DNA from 3 places in the Nonomuraea salmonea genome. Region 3 is predicted to be linked to each of the others. Evidence: riboswitches for the same ligand, from Rfam matches in the RefSeq annotation. Region 3 holds a riboswitch; each other region holds the start of a gene.
What was found. A riboswitch is a leader RNA that binds a small molecule or an ion and turns the genes downstream of it on or off. The one in region 3 is predicted to bind cyclic di-AMP.

Region 1: linked by a shared signal. The riboswitch ahead of ACFFR3_RS15305 (C40 family peptidase) and the one ahead of ACFFR3_RS27990 (C40 family peptidase) in region 3 are both predicted to bind cyclic di-AMP.
Region 2: linked by a shared signal. The riboswitch ahead of ACFFR3_RS12970 (CHAP domain-containing protein) and the one ahead of ACFFR3_RS27990 (C40 family peptidase) in region 3 are both predicted to bind cyclic di-AMP.

The regions. Positions count from the first base shown of each region.
Region 1 is NZ_JBHMCF010000011.1:1,064,275-1,068,795, forward strand. Features, by position in the region: gene ACFFR3_RS15295 (M48 family metallopeptidase) at 1-870, opposite strand, end outside; gene ACFFR3_RS15300 (gluzincin family metallopeptidase) at 882-1,691, opposite strand; gene ACFFR3_RS15305 (C40 family peptidase) at 1,824-2,330, opposite strand; cyclic di-AMP (ydaO/yuaA leader) riboswitch at 2,425-2,590, opposite strand; gene ACFFR3_RS15310 (C40 family peptidase) at 3,270-4,184, opposite strand; gene ACFFR3_RS15315 (NYN domain-containing protein) at 4,331-4,521, opposite strand, start outside.
Region 2 is NZ_JBHMCF010000011.1:565,228-569,748, reverse strand. Features, by position in the region: gene ACFFR3_RS12975 (ATP-binding cassette domain-containing protein) at 1-1,733, shown strand, start outside; gene ACFFR3_RS12970 (CHAP domain-containing protein) at 1,797-2,495, opposite strand; cyclic di-AMP (ydaO/yuaA leader) riboswitch at 2,508-2,644, opposite strand; gene ACFFR3_RS12965 (Gfo/Idh/MocA family protein) at 2,762-3,715, opposite strand; gene ACFFR3_RS12960 (aldo/keto reductase) at 3,798-4,521, opposite strand, start outside.
Region 3 is NZ_JBHMCF010000034.1:52,407-56,927, forward strand. Features, by position in the region: gene serA (phosphoglycerate dehydrogenase) at 119-1,708, shown strand; gene ACFFR3_RS27990 (C40 family peptidase) at 2,201-2,830, opposite strand; cyclic di-AMP (ydaO/yuaA leader) riboswitch at 2,882-3,023, opposite strand; gene ACFFR3_RS27995 (3-isopropylmalate dehydrogenase) at 3,123-4,169, shown strand; gene ACFFR3_RS28000 (branched-chain amino acid aminotransferase) at 4,414-4,521, shown strand, end outside.

The DNA of each region.
Region 1 (4,521 bases), on a different contig from region 3:
GTAGACGAACGAGGCCGCCACCGTGAACGCGAACGCCCCCAGCGCCGCCGGGATCCACCAGCGCCGCACGTGGCGGGCCAGCGCTACCAGGACCAGCAGCATGAGGCTGAGCAGGACCGTCTCCACGCCCAGGTTCTTCAGCCGGTCCGCCGTCCAGCCGGCCCAGTCCTGGGTGGACAGGCCGTACTCGCGCAAGATCGTCTCGAACCACATGCCGAGCGGCCACCTGAGCGCCTCGACGATCGCGGTGATCACCACGGTGCCGATGATCACCCGCAGCCACCACGGGCCCTTCAGCACGCCCAGCACCTTCGCCCCGAACGGGGTCGCCACCAGCAGGCCGGCGAAGATGAGGGTGAGCGCGAGCGAGAGATAGCTCGGCAGGCTCGTCGCCGCGTCGAACGCCTCTCCCCTGGCGATCTGGGCGGCGGTGAAGTCGCGCGCCGGGTCGGGCGGGCCGCCCGTCAGGACGTGCCACGGCGTGGTGAACGCGGCCACGGCGAGGATCACGATGCCCAGCAGCGCCAGCGCCACGCCCGCCTGACGGCGCAGCGCCGGCGTGGTCACCCCCCGCTCGTCCATCCCCGCACCCTTCCCCCCGCCCCCGGCGCCCGCAGCGCCCGCGCCATCCGGCCCGCCGCCCCGGTCCTGTCCGCGCTCCTCACCGCCGCCCCCGGCGCCCGCGCCGTCCGGCCCGCCGCTGCGGGCCTTGCCCTCGTTCGGCCCGCTGTTCGCCGGATCGCTCGCGGCTGGTTCCGTGGCCGGTGAGCTCGGGGCGCCCACCGCTGTCAGGGCGCCCTCCGCTTCTCGGGTCTCCTCCTCCGGGGCGTGGTTCGTCTCCCGGTCGTCCGGGTCTTGTCGTTCGCTCATCTGCCTCCCCTTCATACGAGCTGATCCCGCACGTACGCGCGCCACCGCGCGGTCAGCGTCGCGACGGAGAGCCCGAGCGCGGCGAGCGCCCGATCGGCCCCGTCCACGCGGGCCGCACGGTAGAGCCTCACCAGGGTCCCCTCACCGAACCGGTCAGCGAGGAAGCGACACGCCAGCCACGCCTCCTGGTACGCCCGCGCGAGCCCGGCCGGGTCACCCCCGTCCGCCGCGAAAGCCGCAGGTCCGGGCAGAACGGTCGGGAGGCGCCCGGCGCGCACCTCGGCGGCCAGCTCGGCGGCGGCCGTCGCCACGGGCAGTCCGGCGTCGCGGTAGGCGACGTAGTCGGCGAAACCCTCGTACAGCCAGACGGGCAGATTGTCGGTGCCGGCGACGACGTGGGTGAGCTCGTGGGCGAGGACGACGTCCCTGCCGACGGGGTTGAGGGTGGCGAACGCCTCGGGGACGACGATCACCCGCGCGCCGTCGGCCACCGCCGCGAGCCCGTCCACCCCGCCCACCCGGGCCAGGCGCGCGGCCTCACGGGCGCCGGCCGGGACGACGATCAGGGGGCGTACGGAGCGGGCGAGCACCGCCGACACCCTCCGGCCCGCCGTATCGGCCCTGCGCGCCAGCTCGTCGAGCCCCGCGGCGTCGTGGCCCACGACCGTGGACCACCGGCCGCGGCGTACGACGTGGAGCCCCGGCCACAGGTCGCGCGCCTGCGCAGGCAGGACGGGCGCGTCAGGCAGCGGAGCGGCGGCCGAGACGGCGAGGAGCACCAGCCCGGTCACCGCGGCTCGTCGGCTCACCTGCTCGGACACAGTGCCCGATCGTATGCGCTGCCTTGCGGGTCAAGGGTCGGGAACGCGAGAGCCCCCGTACGCACCCCACGAGTCGAAGCTCGGGAACGCGAGAGCCCCGTCCGGATCGGGGAGGATCCGGACGGGGCTTCTTCACACGCCGGGACGGACGGCGCCGACGAAGGACGACCTTCGCCATCCGCTCAGCTTGTCGATGCGTACCCGTTCACCTGTCCGCGGTGAATGGATCATCTTGCCCTTGCCGACGTACATGCCCACATGGCCGAGCCCGTTGAAGAACATCAGGTCACCTGGCTTGAGATGGCGCCAGGAGACCTTCTTCCTCGTGCGGGCGAACTGGCTGTTCGTCACGCGCGGGAGTTTGACGCCGGCCTTCTTCCAGGCGAACTGGACGAGGCCTGAGCAGTCAAACGAACCAGGTCCTGTGCCCCCGTAACGGTACGGGTCACCGATCTGCTTCTTGGCCACGGCGACGGCCTTGCCGGCCCTCGCCTTCTGCCGGGCGGCTTTGGCGGCCTTCTTACGGGCCTTCGCCGACGCCGTGGTGCGGGCGGTGGTCGCCGCCTTCACCGTCGTGCCGGCCGCCGCACTGGTCTCGCGGGTCGTCGCCGCCTGAGCTGCCGGAGCATGGAGGACCATACCTCCGGCCGTCACGGTCATCGTGAGTGCGACACCACTCAGGGCAAGGCGGGACAGGCGGGGGTTCTGCAGGGAGTTAGACAGGATTTCTCCTTGTGTCTTCCACGAACGCCTACCGGGTTAGCTGACGGATTCGGGCGTGGAAGTCGCCCTACGGCGCGATGGGCGCGCCGATTCACCCCTGATCCCTTGGGGAACGTGGGATCGCTGGGTCCCCGGCTCCGTGCCTCCTGGCTGCACGGATTCGGCAGGTCGGCACCCCGATCAGAAGTGCGATGGGGATATCAGGGCCGACCGGCGGATTTTTGTCTGTCTCACATCGGGAGGGACCGATGCCGGTTCGCGGCGACATGGCTTGTTCACCGCGACGACGCCAGAAGCTACGCCGAAGGGTCAAGAATCTGCAAAGCGTGAATGGCCCTGTAAAGATCGGATAGCGGGATTTGTCAGACTTGAAACCCCTGCTGGAACCCCAGGTCTTGTGACCAAAATGTGACCTCACTCACACTTGCTTTCCCGGGCTTTTGTCAGGTCCCAGCAGTCACATGAGTCACAGCAGTCACAAACGCGAACACCCTTCTCGCCCCCGCTGGCCGGCCGGACGCGAGGGACGCTCACCCCGAAAAATCCACCCTTTGTACGACTCGCCCTAGTAGTGACCGATCAGGAGGTCACGCCCGTCGAAGCACGCCGATCAAGGACCTTGGCAACTATCGATCTTCGTAGATGAGCTGCGACATGGATCACAGCCGAGCGGCCACCGCTTGCGCAGAGTGCTGATGCTGAACGCGACCGCGATGAGGGGCGTGCGGAACGGCGAGCGCCAGGAGCCGACGCCAGGCCGGAACCCCCGCTGTCACGCAGTAAGCCCCGGCGGCCGGATCGCCCGGAGCCGGAAGCTGGATGCCGGGGGCCGGGGGCCAGGAGCCGGATGGCCGGCTACGGGCGGATGGCGCCGACGAGGTTGCGGCCGTAGGCGGAGAGTTTGACGACCTTGACGACGTCGCCGGTCTGCGGCGCGTGGACGATCTGCCCGTTGCCCGCATAAATGCTGACGTGTCCCAGGCCCTCGGAGAAGATGAGGTCGCCGGGCTGCAGCGCGTCCAGGGAGACCCGCCGGCTCTGGCCCCAGGCCCACTGCTGCCACGTCGTCCGGGGCAGCGAGACCCCGGCGGCCCGCCAGGCCGCCTGCGTGAGCCCCGAGCAGTCGTACCCGCCGGGCCCGGTGCCGCCGAACACGTACGGCTTGCCGACCTGCGCGTACGCGAACCGCAGCACCGAGGCCGCGCTCCCCGACGCCGGCCCGGTGTACTTGATGCCGGTGCTGTTGGGGTTGCCCGGGTTGTACGCCCCCAGCTTCTTCAGCAGCTTCTTCTGCTGCGCGACCAGCTTGAGGATCTCCGAGCGTTCCTTCTGTACGGCGTCGCGTTCCTTGTCGGCGGCCTTGAGCGCCTTCTGCGCCTTGTCCCGCTCGATCTTCAGCCCCCGGTTCTCCCGGTCGAAGGCGGCGAGCTTCTGCAGGCGTTCCTGGGAGAGCTGCCCGGCCACGGCGAGCCCGGACAGGCGGCCCTGGGGGTCGTTCGAGCCGAAGATGCCGGGCCATGAGGTGATGTCCTCGCCCAGCTTGTAGCTGTCGACGGCCATGCCGGCCACCTGGGCGCGCAGGTCGGCGACGGTGGCCAGCTTGCGCTTGTAGCTCGTGTCGAGCGAGGAGTAGGTGCCCTTGGCCTTCTTGTAGCGCTCGGTGGCGGTGTTGTACCGGTCGACGACCTTGTCCGCCTTGTCGTTGAGCTTCTCCAGTTTGGCCTTCGCCTGGGCCAGCGTGGGCTGGGGATCAGCGAGAGCCGCTCCCATCGGAGTCAGCATCAGTCCGAACGCGAGACCCGCGGCCATCGGCACCCGGCCAAACCTCACTGTATCGCCCTCCCCAGGATTTACATCTGGGGCGAAATAGTACAGAAGTGGCGGGTGAGCTAGTGCTAAACCTACCAATTCGTAACTTAGGCGCGACTCAGTCGGCGCAGCAGCAAACCAGACGGAACGGGTCTGGCTCCCATCCGGCGTACGGACTCGGCCACCTCGCGGTCGGACGAGACGACGGCGATGGCCCGGCCCGGCGGCTCGGCGCGGACGAGCTGGCGGATCAGGTCGTCGGCGATCTCCCCCGGCGCGCTGAACAGCACCCGCACCC
Region 2 (4,521 bases), on a different contig from region 3:
GTGCCTTGGTGCGGGTGGCGTGGCGGATCGATCGGCGCGCGGTGGTCGTACTCGCCGGGTTCCTGCTCGCGGGCGCCGTCAGTCACGGCCTGGTCGGGGTGTTCCTGCGGGAACTGACCGACGCCGCCACGCGGGGCCTGCTCGGGCCGGCCGCCGTCCAGGCCGTGGCGGCGGGGGCGGCGCTGGCGGCAGGGGTGGCGCTGGGCCGGGCCGAGCTGGCGCTGATGCAGGAGCTGGCCGAGCGGATGGGGCTGGCCGTGCAGGAGGAGATCCTCGCGCTCACGGCGAGCCTGCCCACGATCGAGCATCTGGAGCGGCCCGCGTACCTGGACAGGCTGCGCACGCTGCGCGAGGAGAGCAGGGAGCTGTACTTCGCGGTGTGGGCACTGGCCCTGGTGGCCGAGCACGCCCTGCAGATCGGGCTCGGCGTGGTGCTGCTCGCCGCCGTGCACCCGCTGCTCCCGCTCCTGCTGGGCGCCGCCGTGCTGCCCTCACTCCTGGTACGCGGCCGCGCCGCCGCCCGCATCGACGCCGCCACGTCCAGCACCGCCGAGACCGCCCGCCTGGAGCTGAGCCTGTCGGAGACGGCCACGTCCGCAGGGGCGGCCAAGGACCTGCGGCTCGGCGGCGCGGGAGAGGTCCTGGACGCGATGGCGGGACGGCACTGGGACGCGGTGTCAGACGAGCTCGGGAGGGCGCGGCTACGGGCGGGCCTGCTGACGTTCGCGGGCTCGGCCACGTTCCTCGCGGGATACGTCGCCGCGCTCGCCCACGCCGCCTGGCTGGCCGGCCGGGGTCAGGCCACGGCGGGTGACGTGGTGCTGGTGGCCACGGTCGGTGTGCAGTTCGTCACCCAGGCCGCCCGCCTCGCCTTCCACCTCGGCTCGGCCGCCGCAGGCCGGCACGCCGCCACCCGCCTCGCCTGGCTCCGCGCCTACGCGGCCGCCCGCCATCAGGATCGAGGCGCCGCAGCGCCGCCGCCGGTGCTGCGCGGCGGCATCACGCTGGCCGGGCTCTCCTTCACCTACCCGGGGACGTCCCGCGAGGTGCTCCACGATCTGGACCTGCACCTGCCCGCGGGCGCCACGGTCGCGCTGGTCGGCACGCACGGGTCGGGCAAGACGACGCTGGTGAAGCTGCTGTGCGGGCTGCATCGGCCGTCGCGTGGCACGATCCTGGTGGACGGCCGCCCGCTCGGAGACCTCGCGCAGGACGCGTGGCAGGCCAGGGTCGGCGCGGTCTTCCAGGATCACGTCCGCTTCGAGCTCACGGCCGGCGAGACGGTCGGCGTGGGGGATCTCCCCAAGCTGCGCGACCCCGCGGCCGTGGCGGGGGCGCTGGAACGAGCCGACGCCGGCCAGGTGGTCGCCGGGCTGCCTCAGGGACTGGAGACCGAGCTGGGGGAGACGTTCGAGCACGGTGTACGGCTCTCCGGCGGGCAGTGGCAGCGGCTGGCCCTGGCTCGCGGGTCGATGCGGACGGAGCCGTTGCTGCTGGTGCTGGACGAGCCGACCGCCGCGCTGGACGCACCGGCCGAGAGCGCGGTCTTCGCGCGCTACGCCGAGGCGGCCAAGGGCCATCCGGGAGCCGTCACGTTGCTGATCACGCACCGCTTCCCCACCGTGCGGATGGCGGACCTGATCGTCGTCCTCGGCGAAGGCCGGATCGTGCAGTGCGGCACCCACGACCGGCTCAGCCAGATCCCGGGGCCGTACGCCGATCTCCTGACATGACGAACGCGCGCCCCCGGGAAGGGGCGCGCGTTCCGCTGTCAGGAAGAGGGACGTGAGGGAAGGTCAGCCGGCGTACTCGGGGTAGCCGTAGCCGACGACCTGCGACTTCGGCCGGACCCGCTCTTCGACCTTGCCGTTGCCGGTGTTGCCTTCGATGGTGGAGATGGTGCCGTCGTGGTTGTCCTTGACGACGAAGCCCACGTGCTGGATGTCGCTCAGGGACTTGCCGCCCTTCCAGGAGAAGAACACCACGGCACCCGGCTTGGCCTCGTGGCCGAAGCGCTGGTTGGCGGCGAACCACTTGGCGTGGGCGACGGTCCAGGCGTCCCAGCCGACCTGCGGGCGGGCGCCGGTCTGCTCGCCGACCCAGGAGACGAACATCGAGCACCAGGCGGCGTTCAGGTAGGCGGCGCGGCTGCCGCCGTCACGGGCGACGGTTTCGGCGGCACGCTGGGAGTTGGCGTACCACTGCTGGAACTTGGTCCCGCCGCCGCTGGCGTTCTCGGAGACGCCCACCTGCGCCCTGGCGACGGCCAGGACCTGGTCGGCGGTGGCGGTGATCTTGGTTTCGTCACGCTCGCTCGCCTTGTGGGCGGCGAGCGCGGTGGCCGGGTGCTTCGCGGCGGTGGCCGCGGCGACGGCGGTGGAGGTGTCGGCGTGGGCCGCGGCGGGGACGCCGAAGGCCGAGGCCAGGACGCCGGCGCCGAGGACGGCGCGGGCGATGGTGCTCTTCGAGACAGCGGTAAGACGATGCTTGGCCATCGAGGGGGTTACTCCTTGCTTCCATGCCGCTTACCGGGTTAGCTGACGGGTTCGGGCGTGGAAGCTGCCCTACGGCACCGAAGTGCCGATTCACCCCAAAGGACATGGGTCCCCGGTTCCGCGCGTGGCGGATTCAGCGGTCACAGGACGATCCTGTGATGTGTCGTGCGATGGTCTGACATAGCCGGACAAACCGGACGTATGCCTCAAGATGCCCCATAAGGTAATACATGAGGCAAGAGGATTACAAATCCATAAAAGTAAAGTCAGCCGAGCTGACTGCGCGCCTCGGCCAGAAGCCCCATCATGGCAAGGGATTCGTCAAGCGGCATGATCGAGGATTCGGTCCTGCCTTCGGCCGTGGCGGCGCGGACTTCGCGGAGCTCTCCGGCGTAACCGTTGTCGGCCGGGTCGAGCACGTGCTCTTCCGGCTCCATCGCCGGCCCGGAGAGGACGATCCGCTGCGGTGCCCAGAACGGTGCCTGGATGTCCGCCCGCATCTGGGTACCTACAACACTGGCCCCGTTCGGGTAATTCCCGAGCAATGAGGTGGCCACGAGAGCGTGCCGCCCGCCGGGGTAACGCAAGACGCCGGCCGCCTCCGCGTCAACGCCGTTCGGGGCCAGGGAGCCGGTGACGTGCAGGCCGGTGGGCATGCCCAGGATGAGCTGGGCCAGCCCGAACGGGTAGATCCCGAGGTCGAGCAGCGCGCCGCCGCCCAGCTCCGGAGCCCACAGGCGGTGCGCCGGGTCGTACGGATGGGCGAAGCCGAAGCTCGCCTGGACCGACCGGATCTCCCCGAAGCGGGGATCCTCCTTGATGCGCCTGATGAGCGGGTTGAACCGCATCCACATGGCCTCCATCAGGAAGACCCCGGCCTCACGGGCCAGCCGCACCATCTTCTCCGCGTCGTCCACGGTCGCGGCCAGCGGCTTCTCGCACAGCACCGCCTTGCCCGCCGCGATGGCGGCGGCGGCGACCTGCAGGTGCTGGGCGTGCGGGGTGGCGACGTAGATCGCGTCCACCGCCGGGTCGGCGCACAGCTCCTCATAGGACCCGTACGCCGACTCGGCGCCCAAATCCGACGCCAGGGTCTGCGCCCTGGCCAGGTTCCTGCTTCCCACGGCGGCCACCCGCATGCCGGGCTCCGCCACGATCGCCGCACCCACGGTACGGGCGATGCCGCCGGTGGCGGCTATTCCCCAAGTGAAATCTCGCACGCCGGCGATCGTATACGGAAGGCAAATATGGGCTTATGTCGGTGGTGCCGGAAATATCAGGAATGTCGTTTTGTCACATCCGTCACTCGAACGAGTCCGGGTCGGGCCCGAGCCGCTGCCCCCGGCTGAGCGCCCCGATGGCCGCCAGGTCCTCGGCGTCCAGGATGAAGTCGAAGACGTCGATGTTCTCGGCGATCCGCGCCGGCGTCACCGACTTCGGGATCACCACGTTCCCGAGCTGCAGGTGCCAGCGCAGCACGATCTGCGCCGGCGTCTTGCAGTGCTTGTCGGCCAGCACCCGCAGCGCCGGGTCGTCGAGCAGCCCCCTGCCCTGCCCCAGCGGGCTCCACGCCTCGGTGAGGATGCCGTTGGCCTCGTGGAACTCGCGCATCTGCCGCTGCTGGAAGTAGGGGTGGAGCTCGATCTGGTTGATGGCGGGGACGATGTCGGCCTCGTCCATGAGCCTGGTGAGCGTCTCGACGGTGAAGTTCGAGACGCCGATGGCCTTGGCCCGGCCGTCCCGGTAGATCTTCTCCATGGCCCTCCACGCCTGCAGGTACTTGTCCTGCCCCGGCATCGGCCAGTGGATGAGATAGAGGTCGACGTAGTCGAGGCCGAGCCGGGCCAGCGACTCGTCGAAGGCGGCCTCGGCGCGGGCGTGCTCGCCGTTGGCCAGCTTGGTCGTGACGAACACCTTCTCCCTCGGCAGCCCGCTGTTGCGCACCGCGCGGCCCACGCCCTCCTCGTTGCCGTAGGCGGCGGCCGTGTCGATGTGCCGGTAGCCGGCCTTGAACGCGGTCGTGACC
Region 3 (4,521 bases):
TCACATCGTGAGTCCCTCGTGAACGCGTTCACAAGCGCCCGATAGACTCTGTGGGACCGCCGGGGGGATCCGTGGACGTGTCCCTCCCAAGCCCGCCCTGCCTTAAGGATCCACACCAGTGAACAAGCCCGTCGTTCTGGTCGCAGAGGAGCTGTCCGAGGCCGGTCTCGCCGTACTCGGCGCTGATTTCGAGGTCCGCCACACCGACGGCGCCGACCGTTCCCAGCTGCTGCCCGCCCTCGCCGACGTTGACGCGCTCATCGTCCGCTCCGCCACGCAGGTCGACGCCGAGGCCATCGCCGCCGCGCCCAAGCTGCGGGTGGTCGCCCGCGCGGGGGTCGGCCTCGACAACGTCGACGTCGAGGCGGCCACCAAGGCCGGCGTCATGGTCGTCAACGCTCCGACCTCCAACATCACCAGCGCCGCCGAGCAGACCATCGCGCTCATCCTGGCCAGCGCGCGCAACACGGCCCAGGCCCACGCCGCGCTGAAGAACGGTGAGTGGAAGCGCTCGAAGTACACCGGTGTCGAGCTCGACGAGAAGGTCGTCGGCATCCTCGGCCTCGGCAAGATCGGCCAGCTCGTGGCCCAGCGGCTGGCGCCGTTCGGGGTCGAGCTGATCGCCTACGACCCCTACCTGCCGCCGGCCCGCGCCGCGCAGATGGGCGTCCGGCTGGTCAGCCTCGACGAGGTGCTCAAGCAGGCCGACTTCATCACCGTCCACCTGCCCAAGTCCAAGGAGACGGTCGGGCTCATCGGCGACCGCGAGCTGCACCAGGTCAAGCCCAACGTGCGGATCGTCAACGTCGCGCGCGGCGGCATCGTCGACGAGGGCGCCCTCTACGCGGCGATCAAGGAGGGCCGGGTCGCGGGAGCCGGCCTGGACGTCTTCGCCAAGGAGCCGTGCACCGACAGCCCGCTGTTCGAGCTCGACCAGGTCGTCGTCACGCCCCACCTCGGCGCCTCCACCCACGAGGCCCAGGAGAAGGCCGGCACCCAGGTCGCGCGCAGCGTGAAGCTGGCCCTCGCGGGCGAGTTCGTGCCCGACGCGGTCAACGTCCAGGGCGGCGCCGTGGCCGAGGACGTCAAGCCGGGCCTGCCGCTGGCCGAGAAGCTGGGCCGGGTCTTCACCGCGCTGGCCGGCGAGGTGGCCACCAAGCTCGACGTCGAGGTGCGCGGCGAGATCGCCGCCCAGGACGTGCGGGTGATCGAGCTGGCCGCGCTCAAGGGCGTCTTCGCCGACGTGGTCGAGGAGCAGGTCACCTACGTCAACGCGCCGCTGCTGGCCAAGGACCGCGGCATCGCGGTCGAGCTGGTCACCAGCTCCGAGAGCCCCGACTGGCGCAACCTGGTGACCGTGCGCGGCGTGCTGGCCGACGGCCGCACGGTCTCGGTGTCGGGCACGCTGTCCGGGCCGCGCCAGATCACCAAGATCGTCGAGGTCAACGGCTTCGAGATGGAGATCGAGCCGACGGCCCACCTGTGCTTCTACACCTACACCGACCGCCCCGGCGTCGTCGGCGTGGTCGGCCGGCTGCTCGGCGAGCACGGCATCAACATCGCCTCGATGCAGGTGGCCCGTGACGTCAAGGGCGGCAAGGCGCTCATCGCGCTGACCGTCGACTCGGCGATCCCGGCCGAGGTGGTCGAGCAGATCGGCGCCGAGATCGGCGCCGAGAGCGGCCGCTCGGTCGACCTGGAGGACTGACCCTCTGACCTGCGCAGGGCCGTCACCCGTTTCGGGTGGCGGCCCTTTTGCGTCTCAGGATGCGAGATAGTAGGACATCCAAGCACTGTCCTCGGGTACTGTAGCCGGTGATGCGCCAGGTTCTCGTACTCATTACCTGCCGCGGCGGGGCCTGTTAGGGCAGGTCGACGACCCGCCGCGGTGCGCGGCGTATGCGTCGGCCGTCAAGTCCCTTCGTCCGGTCCGTGACCCGGACCACGAGATTCAGGCCCGGTCGGGCTCGCGACCGGAGTCCGGCTTCCCCCCTTTCTCAGGAACACGTCCGCGAAGCGAGATGAGCCACATGTACGAGATGTATGCCTACAACCGTGCCGAGGACCAAGAGGACGAGGCGGCCGAGGCCGTCCAGATGGCCCTCGACCGGCGTGACAACGGCGGAGCCCCCCAAAGCAGGTGAGCCCAGAACGGCCCCGCGCTCGTTCGCACGGGGCCGCTCGTCCGGGTGGTGCAAGGTCAGAGGGTCGCGGTCAGCATCGACGGGGCGGGGTCATCGCGCCGTTTCTGCAGCTCGCGCCACTGACGGACGCCCTCGCGGTCGGGCCTGACCGCTCCGACGAACGCCTGCCGGCGCCAGTCGGAGAGCTTCTCCTCCTTCACCACGTCGCCCGAGTGCGGCGCGTGCACCATGTAGCCGGGCTTGGAGATCATGCCCACGTGACCGAGTCCGCTGAAGAAGACCAGGTCACCGGGCTTGAGATGGTTCCAGCTGATTTTCCGGGAGAACGCGTTGTACTGCTCGGCGGCGGTGCGCGGCAGGTGGATCCCCGCCTTCTGGTACGCCCTGAGCATGAGCCCGGAGCAGTCGTACCCGCTGCGGCTCGTGCCGCCCCACACGTACGGGATGCCGCGCTGGTGCATCGCGAACCTGAGGGCGGTCTTCCAGGCCGGCTTGGGCGCGCGCTGCTGCTGGATGCGCTTGACCTCGGGGCCGGTCAGAGTGATCGAGCCGGCCGCGTTCGTACCGGAGCCGGATTTCGTGCCGGGGCCGGATTTCGTGTCGGGGTCGGAGTTCGTGTCGGGGGAGTGACGGCTTTCACCGGGGCCGGCGGGCGTCGGCGCGGCGGAGGCCGGAGGGGGGCACACGATGAGCCCGGCGGCGACACCCGCCAGGGCGATGGCAATGCGAGACAGGGGTCTGTCCTTCCATGCGGCCGGCCGGGTTAGCTGACGGGCTCGGGCCTGGAAGACAGCCCTACGGCGAAGCCGATTCGCCCCTGGGGGAGAGGTGGGTCCCCGGCTCCACGCACCTGCTGCGTGGATTAGGCCTGACGGACTCTAACGAATCGGTCAAAAGGTCGCAATACATGCAAAATCGGACGTCCGGAAAATGAGATGATGTGTTCGTCAGTCGAGACGAGCCGGTAAGGTACCGCCCATGGAGTCGCGTAACATCCGCCTGGCTGTCATCCCCGGTGACGGCATCGGCACCGAGGTCGTCGCAGAAGGGCTCAAGGTCCTGGATGCCGTGGGCACCAAGATCGAGCCCACCCACTACGACCTGGGCGCCGCGCGCTATCACCGCACCGGCGAGACGTTGCCCGACTCGGTGCTCCACGAGCTGCGCGGCTACGACGCCATCCTGCTCGGCGCCGTCGGAGACCCCAGCGTGCCGCCCGGCGTCCTGGAGCGCGACCTGCTGCTGCGGCTGCGGTTCGAGTTCGACCACTACGTCAACCTGCGCCCGGTCAAGCTGTTCCCCGGCGTGCGCACCCCGCTGGCCGACACCCCGCCCGAGAAGATCGACATGATCGTCGTCCGCGAGGGCACCGAGGGCCTCTACGCCGGCACCGGCGGCGCCATGCGGCGCGGCACCCCGCACGAGATCGCCACGCAGGAGTCGCTCAACACCGCACACGGCGTCGAGCGCGTGGTCCGCTACGCCTTCGAGAAAGCTCAGTCGCGCCCGCGCAAGAAGCTCACGCTCGTCCACAAGACGAACGTCCTCACCTTCGCGGGCGACCTGTGGCAGCGCACCGTCAACCGGGTCGCCGCCGACTACCCCGAGATCGCCGTCGACTACTCCCACATCGACGCGGCCTCGATGTTCTTCGTCACCCAGCCCGAGCGCTTCGACGTGGTGGTCACCGACAACCTCTTCGGCGACATCATCACCGACCTCGGCGCCGCCATCGCGGGCGGCATCGGCCTGGCCGCCAGCGGCAACATCAACCCCGACGGCGCCGCGCCCAGCATGTTCGAGCCGGTCCACGGCAGCGCGCCCGACATCGCGGGCCAGGGCAAGGCCGACCCGACCGCGACCATCCTCTCCGTCGCCATGCTTCTCGACCACCTCGGCCTGAGCGCCGAGGCGGCCAGGGTGGAGCAGGCCGTCGCCGACGACATCGCGGCGCGCGTCGCGGGCTCCGCCCCGCGCGGCACGCAGCAGATCGGCGACGACATCACCGCGCGAGTATCCGGCTAGGACCGCCTAGCCCGATCACGAGCGCCCGGCGGCCCTGAGGGGACTGCCGGGCGCTTTTTCGTGTCCCTGTACGGAGAAATGGGGGCTATATCCCCCATTGACCCCTTGCCATCCCATATAGCGAGACAATAGGAAGTACGGACTGCCTCCCGGCGCGGCCGCCTCTCGCGGCCGTCGCAGAAACCGCAGACAGCGGGCAGCTTCCGGTAGGTTTCGGTAGATCGCAGAGAGAAGGACCGACGTCATGACCATCGCTCAGAAGCTCAGCTTCGACGTGCAGCTCTCCGACCATGCTCGCACCGCGGCCGAGCGGGAGCAGGTACTGGCGAACCCGGGGTGGGGGCAGGTCTTC